One region of the Duganella sp. S19_KUP01_CR8 genome, then DNA from elsewhere that is predicted to be linked to it. Evidence: riboswitches for the same ligand, from Rfam matches in the RefSeq annotation. Region 1 holds a riboswitch; the other holds the start of a gene.
The links. Region 1 has a riboswitch for cobalamin ahead of V6M89_RS29610 (TonB-dependent receptor domain-containing protein). Riboswitches for the same ligand answer to the same signal wherever they lie in the genome.
Positions count from the first base shown of each region.

Region 2: another riboswitch for cobalamin. It lies ahead of V6M89_RS19285 (TonB-dependent receptor); the one in region 1 lies ahead of V6M89_RS29610 (TonB-dependent receptor domain-containing protein).

Region 1 covers NZ_JAQQPR010000053.1:994-4,204, reverse strand. Annotated here, with positions in the region: gene V6M89_RS29610 (TonB-dependent receptor domain-containing protein) at 1-1,184, opposite strand, end outside; cobalamin riboswitch at 1,287-1,519, opposite strand; gene V6M89_RS29605 (histidine phosphatase family protein) at 1,553-2,104, opposite strand; gene V6M89_RS29600 (adenosylcobinamide-GDP ribazoletransferase) at 2,109-2,891, opposite strand; gene cobT (nicotinate-nucleotide--dimethylbenzimidazole phosphoribosyltransferase) at 2,897-3,211, opposite strand, start outside.
Region 2 covers NZ_JAQQPR010000019.1:15,157-18,367, reverse strand. Annotated here, with positions in the region: gene ylqF (ribosome biogenesis GTPase YlqF) at 1-466, shown strand, start outside; gene V6M89_RS19290 (DODA-type extradiol aromatic ring-opening family dioxygenase) at 548-1,345, opposite strand; cobalamin riboswitch at 1,456-1,629, shown strand; gene V6M89_RS19285 (TonB-dependent receptor) at 1,696-3,211, shown strand, end outside.

The DNA.
Region 1 (3,211 bases):
TAGCCATAGCCCAGCGAGCCGGTGTTCTTCGAGCCGTAGAGCGATTTGTCCCGGCGCACGCTGGCGTTGAACAGGTTGTCGCCGCGCCGGGCGTTGTACGAAGCCGCGAGGGAGTTGGTGGTGCGCTGCGGATTGTTCAATTTGAAGCCGTTGGTCTCGACTTCTTCCTTGCGGTGGTCGTACAGCAGTTGCAGCACGTCGGCGCCGATCTGGACGTCATTCTGCCAGGTGAAGGTGCTTTGCTTGGTGTTGATCTGCGAGTAGCCCGATGCCAGGGCGCTGGTGTAGGTGGCACCTTCGTCCTTGGTCTGCGAATACTGGACCAGGCTTTCCCAGCCTGGCAGGATCTGGTTCTTGCTGTAGATGGCGGCGTTTTCAAGCTTTGCCTTCGAGCGTGTATCGTAGGACGAGGAACCGCTGTCATACTGGGACTTGAGTTTGCTCTGCAGGAGTAGCGTACCGATTTCGTGGCCTTCCGCCAGACGCAGGCTGATTTGACCTGCCGCATTTTCGCGGTCATAGCCATCCTTGTCGGCGTTGTAGGAGAGGCTGCCAGGACGGGTGGACGAGAAGCCATCCGATTTTTCCTTGCCGGCGCTGATCGCATAGCTGATGCTGTGTTCACCGCCGGTGGCGCCGGAGACGGATACATCGCCTTCGCGGGTGTTGTCGGTGCCGTAGCCGGCGAAGGCGGTGAACGCCGGCGCGCCCTGGCCCTTCTTGGTGAAGATCTGGATCACGCCGCCGATGGCGTCGGCGCCGTACAGGGAGCTCAGTGGGCCGTAGACGATCTCGATATGGTCGATGGCGGTCAGCGGAATGGCGCTCCAGTTGGCGGCGCCGGTGGTCGACGAGCCGATACGCACGCCGTCGACCAGCACGAGGTTCTGGTTGCTGTTGGCGCCGCGGATAAACACGGTGGCATTGGTGCCGGAGCCGCCGTTGCGGGCGATCTCGATGCCGCGCTGGCGTTGCAGCAGGTCGACGATGGAGCCGGCGCCGGATTCGGCGATCTGTTCGGCGCTGATGGTGATGCTATCGCTGATCACGTCGGCCAGGGCCTGCGGACTGCGGGTGGCGGTGACCAGCACGGTGCCCGCGATTGGTTCTGCGTGCGCGCAGGAGGCGGCCATTGCCAGCGCCAGCGACGTCAGGGCCGCGGGACGGGAAATACGAAGGGTCATGATGTAATTTTTCTGTTAATAGCAACCGGCCGACGTCCCCGTGGGCCAGATTGAACAAAAGCGGAGAATTGAGAGACGCGTGTTCGCGCACATCCCGATCGCTCGCTTCCACCTGATTTGGCCGGTATCCGGGCTGGCAAGTTAGACCACCTCACCTTCCCATGCAGAGCACAGTGGTTTGTCAGAGGAGGTTTGTCGCGCATCAGCTGCGACACTTGCTTACCGTTGCGGGGGCAGCACACGTGGGCCTTGGTCGATTGAACCAGGAGCTTCGTGTTTCCCGTTTAACTGCGCATCTGGACAGACGCGCGAGCACCAAAACCCGGTCATTATACGGGTTTGTGCGGCGGCGGTCATGGGGCGGCGGTTTAGTTTTGCAGTACCAGCGTGGCGCCGTAGGCGATTTGATGCGGATGGAGGGCGGCTTGCAGCGCCATCTCGGCGGGCGCCAGGCCTGCGTGGCGGGCCGACAGCAGGCGCATCGCGCCGGCGTGGCAGATCACGATGGCGTCGCGCTGCTGGCGCTGGAGGTCGGCGTAAAAGGCGGCGATGCGGTCGGCCATTTGCAGCACGCTTTCGCCGCCGCCGGGGTGGTAGTTGACCAGGTCCGCGGCCCAGGCGTCGATGCCGGCGCGCGGGATATCGTCCCAAGGGCGCAGTTCCCAGTCGCCAAAATCGATCTCCACGATGCGTGCATCCAGCAGCGGTGCGGGGGATAGCAGCGGCGCCGCCAGTTGTGCCGCCAATATGGCGCAGCGCTGCAGCGGGCTGCTATATAGGGGGAGGCCTTGGGGGAGTGTGGCCGACAAGGTGGCCATCGTTTGCGCCAACTGGTCGGGCGCCACGGCGAGATCGCTGCGGCCGTAGCAGACGCCGGGGGCGATCAGCGGTTGCGGATGGCGGACCAGTATGAGCCGCATGGCGTTACCAGGGCAGGGCGCCGTGGCGCATGCTGGCCAGTACGCACAGGTAGAACGCCACTTCGCTCAGCTGCTGCACCGCGCCGAGGCAGTCGCCGGTATAGCCGGCGATGCGGCGGACGAATTTGCGGGCCAGCCAGACGGTGGCAATGGCGGCGGCGATGACGCCCGTAGCCAGCGCGGTCCACGTCAGCCATCCGCAGGCGATCATCGCCAGCGCTGGAATGGCGGCGCTGGCGATGGCCAATGCGAATTCGGCGCCGCTCATCTTTTGCGCCAGCGGTTTGGCCTTGCCTTCGGCGCGGGCGTAGTCGAGGCGCCAGATCAGCGAGGTGGCCATTAGCCGCGACAGCGGATGGGCGACGAACAGCGCTGCAATCGCCTCCATCGGTGGCAGCATGGACAGCGTCACGACCTTGGTGGCGAGCAGGCAGGTTATGCCGATGGCGCCGTATGCGCCGATGCGCGAGTCCTTCATGATTTCCAGTACGCGCTCGGGCGTCATGCCGCCGCCGAAGCCGTCGCACATGTCGGCAAAGCCGTCTTCATGGAAGGCGCCGGTGGCGTAGATGCCGGCGGCGGTAGACAGCAGCACGGCGACCGGAGCGGGGAGGAGCCATGCGGTCAACGCATACACGCCGGCCGTGATGGCGGCGACCACCACGCCGACCAGCGGAAAGTACCGTGACGCCTGGTTCAGCCACGCAGGATCGAAACCCACCCAGGTGGGAATCGGCAGGCGGGTGAAGAACTGGAGCGCGGTGAAGAACAGGCGTAGTTGGTGCACGGCGCTTACTCGGACTTTTCGCTGACGTGGGCCGATTCGAACGTGGCCATCTGGTTCAGGAAATTGACCGACGCATGCAGCAGCGGCAGCGCCAGCGCGCAGCCGGTGCCTTCGCCCAGGCGCAGGCCCAAATTCAGCAGCGGCTTCGCGCCCAGCGCATCAAGCATCTGCTGGTGGCCGGTTTCGTCGGAGCAGTGCGCGAAGACGCAGTAGTCCAGGATGGCCGGCTGCACGCGGGCCGCTACCAGCAGTGCGCTGGTGACGATGAAGCCGTCGATCAGCAGCACCTTGCGCAGCTCGGCCGCTTTCAACATGGCGCC
Region 2 (3,211 bases), on a different contig from region 1:
CACCATCCTGGTCGACACGCCGGGCATGCTGTGGCCGAAGATCGCGCTGCCGAGCGACGGCTTGATGCTGGCCGCCAGCCACGCGATCGGCTCGAACGCGCTGATCGAGGAGGAAGTGGCGGTGTTCCTGGCCGACGAGATGCTGAAGACCTACCCGCAGCTGCTGGTGGCGCGCTACGGCTTCAAGGATATCGAGAGCTTCGACGGCATCGCGGTGGTGGAGGGCGTGGCGGCCAAGCGCGGCTTCCGCCAGAAGGGTGGCGACCTCGATTTCGAGAAGGCCTCGCATACCTTCCTGGGCGACTACCGCAGCGGCATCCTGGGCCGCATCTCGCTGGAGACGCCGGCCAGCCGCAAGGGCCGGCTGGAAGTGCACGACGCCGAGATGGCCGTCAAGAACGCCGAGAAAGCCGCCATCGCCGCCGCCAAGGCCGCCGACTACGCCAACGGCAAGCGCGGCACCTAGTACCCAACCCGCAGAGCCGAGCAGGGGTCGGACCCCCTACGGGGTCCGACCCCGCGTCCGCATTGCGGGGTGGCAGCCCGACTAGCCGAAACGGAAGCTGGTCACGGCCAGCGATCCCATGAACGCATCCTCGTGGTAGGGCACGGCCGCCGCGTCGTTCTCCGCCGCGCCCAAGGCCACCATCAACGGCAGCAAATGCTCCTCGCGCGGATGCGCCATGCGCGCGGCCGGCGCCTGTTCCCATTCCAATAGCTGCGCCGCGCGTTCCTGCGGCGGCAGCGCCATGGTCGCGCGCAGCCAGCCGTCGAAGGCGTGCGAGGCCGCCGCGCCCTGCGCGTTGAAGGCGCGCAGGTTGTGGTAACTCAGCCCACTGCCGACGATCAGCACCCCCTGCTCACGCAAGGGCGCCAGCAAACGGCCCACTTCCAGATGCGTCAACGGATCGAGGCCGCGCTTGAGCGACAGCTGCACGATGGGCACGTCCGCATTCGGATAGATCGGGTACATGGCGCTGAAGGTGCCGTGGTCGAAGCCGCGCTGCGCATCCAATTGCGCCGGGAAGCCGCCCGCATCGAGCAACTGCTGGACCTGCGCCGCCAGCTCCGGCGAACCCGGCGCGCTGTACCGCACCTCGTAGGTGTGTGGCGGGAAGCCGCCGTAGTCGTAGATCATCGGCGGTTTGGCCGACGACGACAGCATGAAATCACGCTCCTCCCAATGCGCGGTAATCACCAGCACCGCCTTCGGCGTCACGCCGAGCTGGCGCGGAATGTCGCGCAGCGAGGCGTCCAGCTGGCCGTACAGATGGCCCACCTGGTCCATCATGAACGGCCACGGGCCGCCGCCGTGGGACAGGAAATAGGTTGGCAATGCAGTCATGGAAAGCTCCGGTTTGAGTATGACCTCACTATAAGGACCGTAGCCGTTGCGATCAATGCACGAAATGTAGATAGGTCCTATCTAAAAAGTTAATGATCCGGGGCACGCGCGTATAATGCCGGGGTTCTGGTGCTTGCCCATGTGCTCACATGCGCAGTTAAACGGGAAACACAAGGCCGCCCGCGCAGACAGCGCGACGGCCAAGGTGTGCTGCCCCCGCAACGGTAACGCAAGGCTGCTGCAGCCTTGCCAGCCCGGATATCGGCCAGACTGGGGGAAGCCCGCGTGGCTTCCGTACACTTCCAGCCTGCGGGGACGCGGGCGGATGTCTCTTTTGAAAATGACCTGACATGCAATCCTCCGCCTTCCAACCGCGCCTGCTGGCCGCCGCCGTCTCCCTGTGCTTTGCCGCCGCCGTTCCCGCCGCCGCCCAGATATCCGAGGCGCTCGCGCCGATCGTCATCACCGGCTCGCGTTTCGACGCCAACGCGGCGCTGACGCCGATCGGGGCCATCGTCATCAGCGCTGAAGACATCCAGCGCTCCGGCGCCAACGACGTCAACACCGCGATCCGCAAAGTGGGCGGCGTGTACGGCCGCCAAAGCCTGGACGGCAGCCCGGACTTCAGCCTGGACCTGCGCGGCTTCGGCTCCAACAGCAGCCAGAATATGGTGATCGTGCTGGATGGCGTGCGCCTGTCGGAAAATGAACTGAGCAACGCCATCCTGTCGACCATCCCGATCGACACCGTGGACCACATCGAAATCACGCGCGGCGGCGCCAGCGTGTTATACGGCGACGGCGCCACCGGCGGCGTGATCAACATCGTCACCAAGCGCCCGGTCAAGAACAGCCGCCGCGGCAGCGTGTTCGTCGAGGGCGGCCAGTTCCGCGCCGGCGAAGCGCGCGTGTCCGGCTTCCAGGCCTGGGACGGCTTCGCCGCCGACGCCACGCTGGACACCCAGCGCACCGACAACTACCGCGACAACAATGAGTTCAAACACACCCACTTCAGCGGCGGCGCCCAGTGGTTCGACAACGCCGGCCGCGCAGGCTTCCGCTACGAAGGCGCGCGCCAGGACATGCGCCTCCCGGGTTCGTTGAGCGAGGAGGCGTACAACGCCAATCCACGCAAGGCCAGCACCCCCGACGATTACGCCAAGCTCGATAGCGACCGCTTCACCGCCTTCGGCCAGCGCCGCATCGGCGCCTACGAACTGGCGGCCGACCTGTCGTACCGCAAGAAGACGGTGGAATCGGCTTACAACTTCGGCGGCCCGCCGTCGATCGCCACCTACGACAGCAAGCAAACCCAGTTCTCGCCGCGCGTGCGCCGCCTGGGCGAGATCGGCGGCCTGCTGAACGAGCTGGTGGCCGGCTTCGACTGGACCGTCTGGAACCGCACCGCCACCACCAGTGCGCGGTACTCCGCGGCCGATGCGACGCAGCATTCGAAAGCCCTGTACGTCCGCGACGAACTGCGTTTCGACGCCGCCCATGAAGGCCGCGTATCGGCCGGCGCGCGCCGCGAGATCTTCAACAAGGACTTCAGCGATCCGCTGAACGGCTTTGGCAGCAAGGCCTACAAAGTGACGCAAGGCCTGAACGCATGGGAGCTGCAAGCGAGCTACATGCCGGTCACTCACCTGACCGTGTATGGCAAGGCAGGCCAGAGCTATCGTGTCGCCAACTCCGATGAGAACTCGCTGACGCCGAACTACAACAAGCCACTGTTGTCGCAGCAGTCGCACGATCTGGAACTGGGCGTCAGCTATGGCACCGCCGCGCAGAAGATCACCGGCCGCGTGTTCCGCCACAACCTGAGCAACGAGATCTTCTTCGATCCGACGATCTACGCCAACACCA